Regions from separate parts of the Proteus sp. GOKU genome, predicted to be linked through region 3. Evidence: predicted binding sites of a transcription regulator. Region 3 holds the regulator's gene; each other region holds the start of a gene.

The links. The regulator CRP, encoded in region 3, controls carbon source genes, mostly activating them, when cyclic AMP is high. The targets are predictions, from matches to a motif close to ATGTGANNNNNNTCACAT.
Region 1: ompW (outer membrane protein OmpW) is a predicted target of CRP. The motif match lies at 1,180-1,197, and genes of this name have one in related genera.
Region 2: serA (phosphoglycerate dehydrogenase) is a predicted target of CRP. The motif match lies at 1,042-1,059, and genes of this name have one in related genera.

Annotation. Positions count from the first base shown of each region.
Region 1 is NZ_CP034105.1:1,810,828-1,813,039, reverse strand. It holds gene ompW (outer membrane protein OmpW) at 395-1,030, opposite strand; gene EHE21_RS08465 (YciC family protein) at 1,464-2,212, shown strand, end outside.
Region 2 is NZ_CP034105.1:2,913,097-2,915,308, forward strand. It holds gene serA (phosphoglycerate dehydrogenase) at 1-849, opposite strand, end outside; gene rpiA (ribose-5-phosphate isomerase RpiA) at 1,122-1,778, opposite strand; gene EHE21_RS13590 (LysR family transcriptional regulator ArgP) at 1,940-2,212, shown strand, end outside.
Region 3 is NZ_CP034105.1:3,794,029-3,796,240, reverse strand. It holds gene argD (bifunctional acetylornithine/succinyldiaminopimelate transaminase) at 1-502, shown strand, start outside; gene crp (cAMP-activated global transcriptional regulator CRP) at 597-1,229, opposite strand; gene EHE21_RS17325 (OsmC family protein) at 1,543-1,950, shown strand; gene EHE21_RS17320 (phosphoribulokinase) at 2,040-2,212, opposite strand, start outside.

The DNA of each region.
Region 1 (2,212 bases), 2.0 Mb from region 3:
ATTTCTTTCTATCTCTTGATAGATAAAGCACTTTTACTAAAATCAAATTAAAGACGCATTTTAAATACACCTATTTAATACTCTCCTTTCTTTATTAAAAGCTCGTTAGTTTTTAATAAAGAAAAATACTCTTTCTTATCTTATTAAGATGGTGTAAATAAAAGATATATATAAAATACACCTTTCTTATTATTTTAATATTAAATGTTTTATTTAAAATGCATCTTTTTCTATTTATCTCTATTTTTAATTACCCATAAATAGTGTATTAAACAATAAACTAGAGACTGTATATAATCTAAAAATGAAAGGTTTTATTTAAATTTAAAAAACAAAAAAAAGCGAAGATAACCTTCGCTTTTCATTATGAGATATTCTTTTAAAGAAAGAATAATTAGAAACGGTAACCCACACCAAACATAAATACAAATGGGTCTAGGCGTGTATCAATTGATTTTTTCTCACCAGCAGCTCTGAATTCAACATCAGTTTCGATATTCATCCACCAAACAGACGCATTCAGCATCCAGTTTTTATCAAGGTTATAATCTAAACCTGCTTGTGCTGCAAAGCCCCATGAACTCTTAAGGTTCAAGTCAGATAGCTGAGCACTCTTACCTGTTGAGTTAAATTTCTCATCAAAGAAAGTGGTAAAGTTAAGACCTGCACCTAAATAAGGACGCAGTTTATCTTCTGCACTACCGAAGTAGTATTGTGCCATTAATGTTGGTGGTAAATGTTTAACAGTTGCAATTTCACCTACTGGGCCCAAAGAAACTTTATGTTCAAAAGGAGTAGCTGCTAATAATTCAACACCAATATTATCAGTTACCATATACCCAAAGGTTAAACCTAATTGAGTATTATTGTTTGTATTAAAACTACCTAAACCTAATACATTATCAGAACCTGTATTAGGACGAACAGTTGCAGTACCCGCACGGAATAAAAAATCACCCGCTTGGTGAGCGAAAGAAATAGAAGGCGCAAGAGTTGCAGCCGCTAAAATAAGCGCAGAAAGTTTTTTCATTATTTAACCCATTCCTGTAATAAGTAAAATCTCCGCTAAAAATATAACCATTTATCAATAATTATGATCTAATACCGATCACAACTTTGGAATTATTTTTGCAGAAAGTGTTATTTCTCTTTTTATTATTTATCAATGCGATTATTTATAATTGATCCACATCAAATTACTCATTAATACAATTTTTTCTTATAATTAAATTTATTCTTAGTAATATTTTTTGAATAAAAAACATCCTAAAAAGATATATTTAAAAATAAAGTTATTTTTATGTTAAAATGATGTTTGTTTTATTTTAAATGCTGAGGGATATTTTGATTATTACCGTCAAGAAAAAACTAAATAAGAGAAGTAAGAGAAAATATCCCTTTTTGCTGTTGTAGAAGGTACAATAGCGCGCATTGACACAGTCTATTTTTATAGGAGCAGTTTCATGCCTACCACGGCACGCACAATCTACCGAGACAGTCTGAATTTTTATAAGAATGAACGACGTAGCATTGTTACTCTTTCCGCTATCCTTGCTGTTGTTTTAGCGATAGTTCATGTCTTAATTGGCCCTAATCCTCAAGAATACCAATTGATGATTGAATTTGTGGCTAATTTTAAAAATACACAGCTTTCTTCTACTTCTCCTGCTGAATTAGAAGCAATGTCAAACAGTGTCGTGGGTATCGCCAAAAAAGTGTTATCACTGTATGCATTTGAAACACTACAGCAAAGCATCTTGGTGCTAACCTTATTGATGTTCGCTATGGCAATCTCTGCAGGTCACAATGTCACCCTAGGTCAAACATTTAACGCCTGTTTACCTCGCTTACCAAAAATGTTTTTACTGATTGTTCTGTGCTCTATTTTAATTAGCGCAGGTTTTATGGTGATGATTATTCCTGGCATCATTTTGCTAATCGGTTTTGCATTAGCGCCCGTTGTCTTAGTGCGCCAACAAAATATGGGAAGTGCAATACGTTTAGGTTGGAAGATTGGGTTTAGTGAGTCTGGCTCCCTTATTCCTGCTTTAGGTATTTGGATCTTATTGCAGTTTGGTATTGGCTTTGTGAGTAATCTTACAATTCAACTACCTGATCTTGTCCATAACTTCTTATTCTATTTTCTGAAAAATATGGCTTCAGCTTGGCTGATTATCTACCTATTTCGTTTGTTTATGTTGGTTGAAAACAA
Region 2 (2,212 bases), 880 kb from region 3:
TTCAGAAACAAATGGATCGTTAGGATCGTTATTTGCACCCGGCTCTGTTGGGAATACGTCAACTGCTGCGCCTGATAAATGTTTAGATTCTAGCGCTTGTGATAACGCAGGAATATCAACCACAGTCCCACGAGAAGCATTGATAAGAATTGAGCCCGGTTTCATGCGCTGAATTTCTTCATGCCCAATCATATTTTTGGTTGATGGTGTTTCTGGCACATGTAAACTGACAATGTCACACATATTCAACAGTTCAGAGAGATGACGAATTTGTGTTGCATTACCTAATGGCAGTTTGTTTTCAATATCGTAAAAATAGACATCTAAACCCACGCTTTCTGCCAAAATACCTAACTGTGTACCAATGTGACCATAACCAATAATACCCAGTTTTTTACCACGTGCTTCAAAACAGCCTTTGGCTTGTTTATCCCAAACTCCACGATGCGCTTTCGCATTTGCTTCAGGAATACGACGCAGTAATAACAGTAATTCACCAAGCACCATCTCAGCCACGGAACGGGTGTTTGAGAAAGGAGCGTTAAATACAGGAATACCGCGACGAGCAGCGGCGTCTAAATCAACCTGATTAGTACCGATACAGAAGCATCCCACAGCAACTAATTTTTCAGCGGCTGCAAAAATTTCTTCTGTTAAGTGAGTGCGGGAACGAAGACCAACAAAACGTGCATCACGGATAGCTTCTTTTAATTCTTCGTCCGATAATGCGCCTTTGTGATATTCAATATTGGTATAACCCGCAGCTCTTAAATTTTCTACTGCACTTTGGTGCACACCTTCAAGGAGTAGAAACTTTATCTTTTCTTTTTCCAAAGATACTTTGACCATTTACCCTGCCCTATCGTTATTACATTTAATGAAAAACAAAATCCTGTCTCATCAACATAACAAAAATAGATTTTGTGGCAATACAACCGATTGCAGTGATGACAGAATAAGCGGTAAATAAAGTGATTTTCTACCGAGTAAAATGATTTTGACTTTGAAAATGGCAGGATTTTAAAGAGAGATATAACTATCGTGTGATATATATCACTGAATTTGCAGTTTCTAAAATAATTTAAAAAATAGGTAGCCATAGCTACCTATCTTAAAAAGAATTACTTAATGGTTTTCACACCTTCAGAAGTGCCCATTAAAACAACATTCGCGCCACGGTTAGCAAATAATCCTACAGTGACAACACCCGGAATACTGTTAATTTTGTTTTCCAGTTCAATAGGGTTAAGAATTGTTAAATTATGAACGTCTAAAATAACGTTACCGTTATCAGTTACCACATTTTCACGATATTCTGGTAAACCACCCAGTTTAACGAGTTCACGCGCAACATAAGAGCGCGCCATTGGAATAACTTCTACGGGTAGTGGAAATTTACCTAACACATCGACTTGTTTAGATTCATCAACGATACAGATAAATGTTTTCGCTACGCCCGCAATAATTTTTTCACGCGTTAATGCCGCACCACCACCTTTGATCATCTGCATTTGATGGTTAATTTCATCAGCACCATCAACATAGATATCTAAAGAATCGACTTCGTTGCAGTCGAAAACGGGAATGCCGTAACTCTTTAATTTTGCAGTTGATGCTTCTGAACTTGAAACTGTGCCTTCGATTTGACCTTTCATTGTTGCTAATGCATCAATAAAGTGAGAAGCCGTAGAGCCAGTACCGACACCAACAATCGTGCCTGGTTTTACATATTCAAGCGCTGCCCAACCTACTGCTTTTTTCAATTCATCCTGAGTCATTTAAAAAAACCTTATTTATCACGTTAATGGACTAAGAATAGCATATTGCATTCAAAACTAGCACGAGACACATCAAAAACTGAGAAGCAACATTTTAACTCATTGCAACGAAAAATATGGCATAGTAAGCAATAGAATATAAAATCGAAGAGAGTCTGTTAATGAAACGCCCTGATTATCGAGCATTACAAGCCCTTGATGCCGTCATTCGAGAGCGTGGCTTTGAACGAGCTGCGCAAAAATTATGTATTACACAATCTGCCGTTTCTCAGCGTATCAAACAGTTAGAAAATTTATTTGGACAACCGCTCTTAGTCAGAACTGTTCCACCTCAACCTACAGAGCAAGGGCAAAAATTATTAGCACTATTGCATCAAGTAGAATTACTTGAAGAGCAATGGTTAGGTGATGAAAATAGTGGTTCCACACCTCTT
Region 3 (2,212 bases):
CTATATGAACTATGATGTGACACCAGATATTATTACAACCGCCAAAGCGCTGGGAAGTGGTTTCCCACTCAGTGCGATGTTAACAACATATGAGATAGCTTCTGCAATGGGTGTTGGAACTCATGGTACAACTTATGGTGGCAATCCATTAGCTTGTGCAGTGGGCAATGTCGCATTTGATTTAATTAATACACCTGAGGTACTTGAGGGTGTCGAAAAGCGCTATCAATGGATTGTGGATGAGCTAGCGTCAATCAATCAAACGTATCAGGTCTTTTCGCAAATCCGTGGACAAGGTTTATTGATTGGTGCGCAATTAGCGCCACAATATAAAGGTAAAGCCAAAGAGTTACTCGGTCTTGCTGCTAAACATGGCTTAATGATGTTAAATGCAGGAGCTGATGTGATGCGTTTTACACCGTCGTTAATTATTACCCAAGAAGAGCTACAAGAAGGAATGGTGGCATTAAAAGCGGCTATCGCAGAATTTGTAAAAGGGTAGTAGCAACTAAAAACCCCATCAGCGAGGATGGGGTTTACACAAAAAGTATATCAATAGCCCTGTTATGGGCTATTGTTTGTTTGAGCGGGGAAACTTAACGAGTCCCGTAAACGACGATAGTTTTACCGTGTGCGGAGATCAAGTTTTGATCTTCCAGCATTTTCAGAATACGGCCTACAGTTTCGCGTGAACAACCAACGATTTGACCAATTTCCTGACGTGTAATTTTAATTTGCATGCCATCAGGATGCGTCATTGCATCGGGTTGTTTTGCTAAGTTTAATAAGGTTTGTGCAATACGACCTGTTACATCAAGGAAAGCAAGGTTACCTACTTTTTCTGATGTTGTTTGTAATCTGTTCGCCATTTGAGCAGAAAGGCGCATCAGAATATCAGGGTTAACCTGAATTAATTGGCGGAATTTTTTATAGGAAATTTCTGCTACTTCACAGGCTGTTTTTGCTCGAACCCATGCACTACGTTCTTGATCTTCTTCAAATAATCCAAGTTCACCGATGAAATCCCCCTGATTTAGGTAGGAGAGGATCATTTCTTTTCCTTCTTCATCTTTAATAAGAACAGCCACGGAACCTTTAACAATATAATAAAGTGTTTCCGCTTTCTCACCTTGGTGGATCAGCGTGCTCTTGGATGGATATTTGTGAATATGGCAGTGTGACAAAAACCATTCAAGAGTCGGGTCTGTTTGCGGCTTGCCGAGAACCATTCGCGTTATCCTCTGTACGTTAAATGCAGCCTTTCAAAACGGATAGGCTCCCTTTTGAGACAGCGTGCTTAAAAATCCTATCTTTACCTATTAACTTCCTGAGAACACGGTAAGTTAATATGGAGTAGATTATAATAAATGAGAAAATAATGCATTGATCTTAACCACTATCATCAAGCAGATATTGTTTTTAACACAATTAGTGCATTAAGTCTCGTTTTACGCAGTCAGCATAATAAACCTATTTGCTAATTGCTAGTTGAATTATGAGAATGTACTCTTTTAGTTTCTGTCATCTTTAGGGGGAAAATAAATGGAAGCACGAGTTAAGTGGGTTGAAGATTTATCTTTTGTCGGCGAATCTTCATCTGGCCATCAAATTATGATGGATGGGAATTCGGGCGATAAAGCCCCAAGCCCAATGGAAATGGTATTAATTGCTGCGGGTGGATGTAGTGCTATTGATGTCGTAAGTATTTTACGTAAAGGGCGTCATCAAGTAACTGATTGTGAAGTGAAATTAACATCAGAGCGCCGTGAAGAAGCCCCTCGTTTATTTACTGATATCAATTTACATTTTATTGTTTCAGGTAAAGAATTAACGGATAAAATCGTAGAACGAGCCGTTCAATTATCCGCAGAAAAATATTGTTCTGTTTCCTTAATGTTAGGAAAAGCAGCCAATATTACGCATTCATTTGAAATAAAAGATGCCGACTAATTTTGATATTTTAAAATAAAGTTTAATTTGAAAAATAATATCCCTTAATTAATGGGATATTATTTTTATAGAGATAAATTTTATTTTGGTTAACTTATCTTTTCGCCATTTAATAATTTTTTGACTAATGGTGCCATAATTAATTCCATCGCTAATCCTAATTTCCCGCCCGGTACAACAATAGTGTTTATTGTTGACATAAACGAGCCATGTAACATCGCAAGTAAATAGGGAAAATCAATATCAGTTAAACCACGAAAAC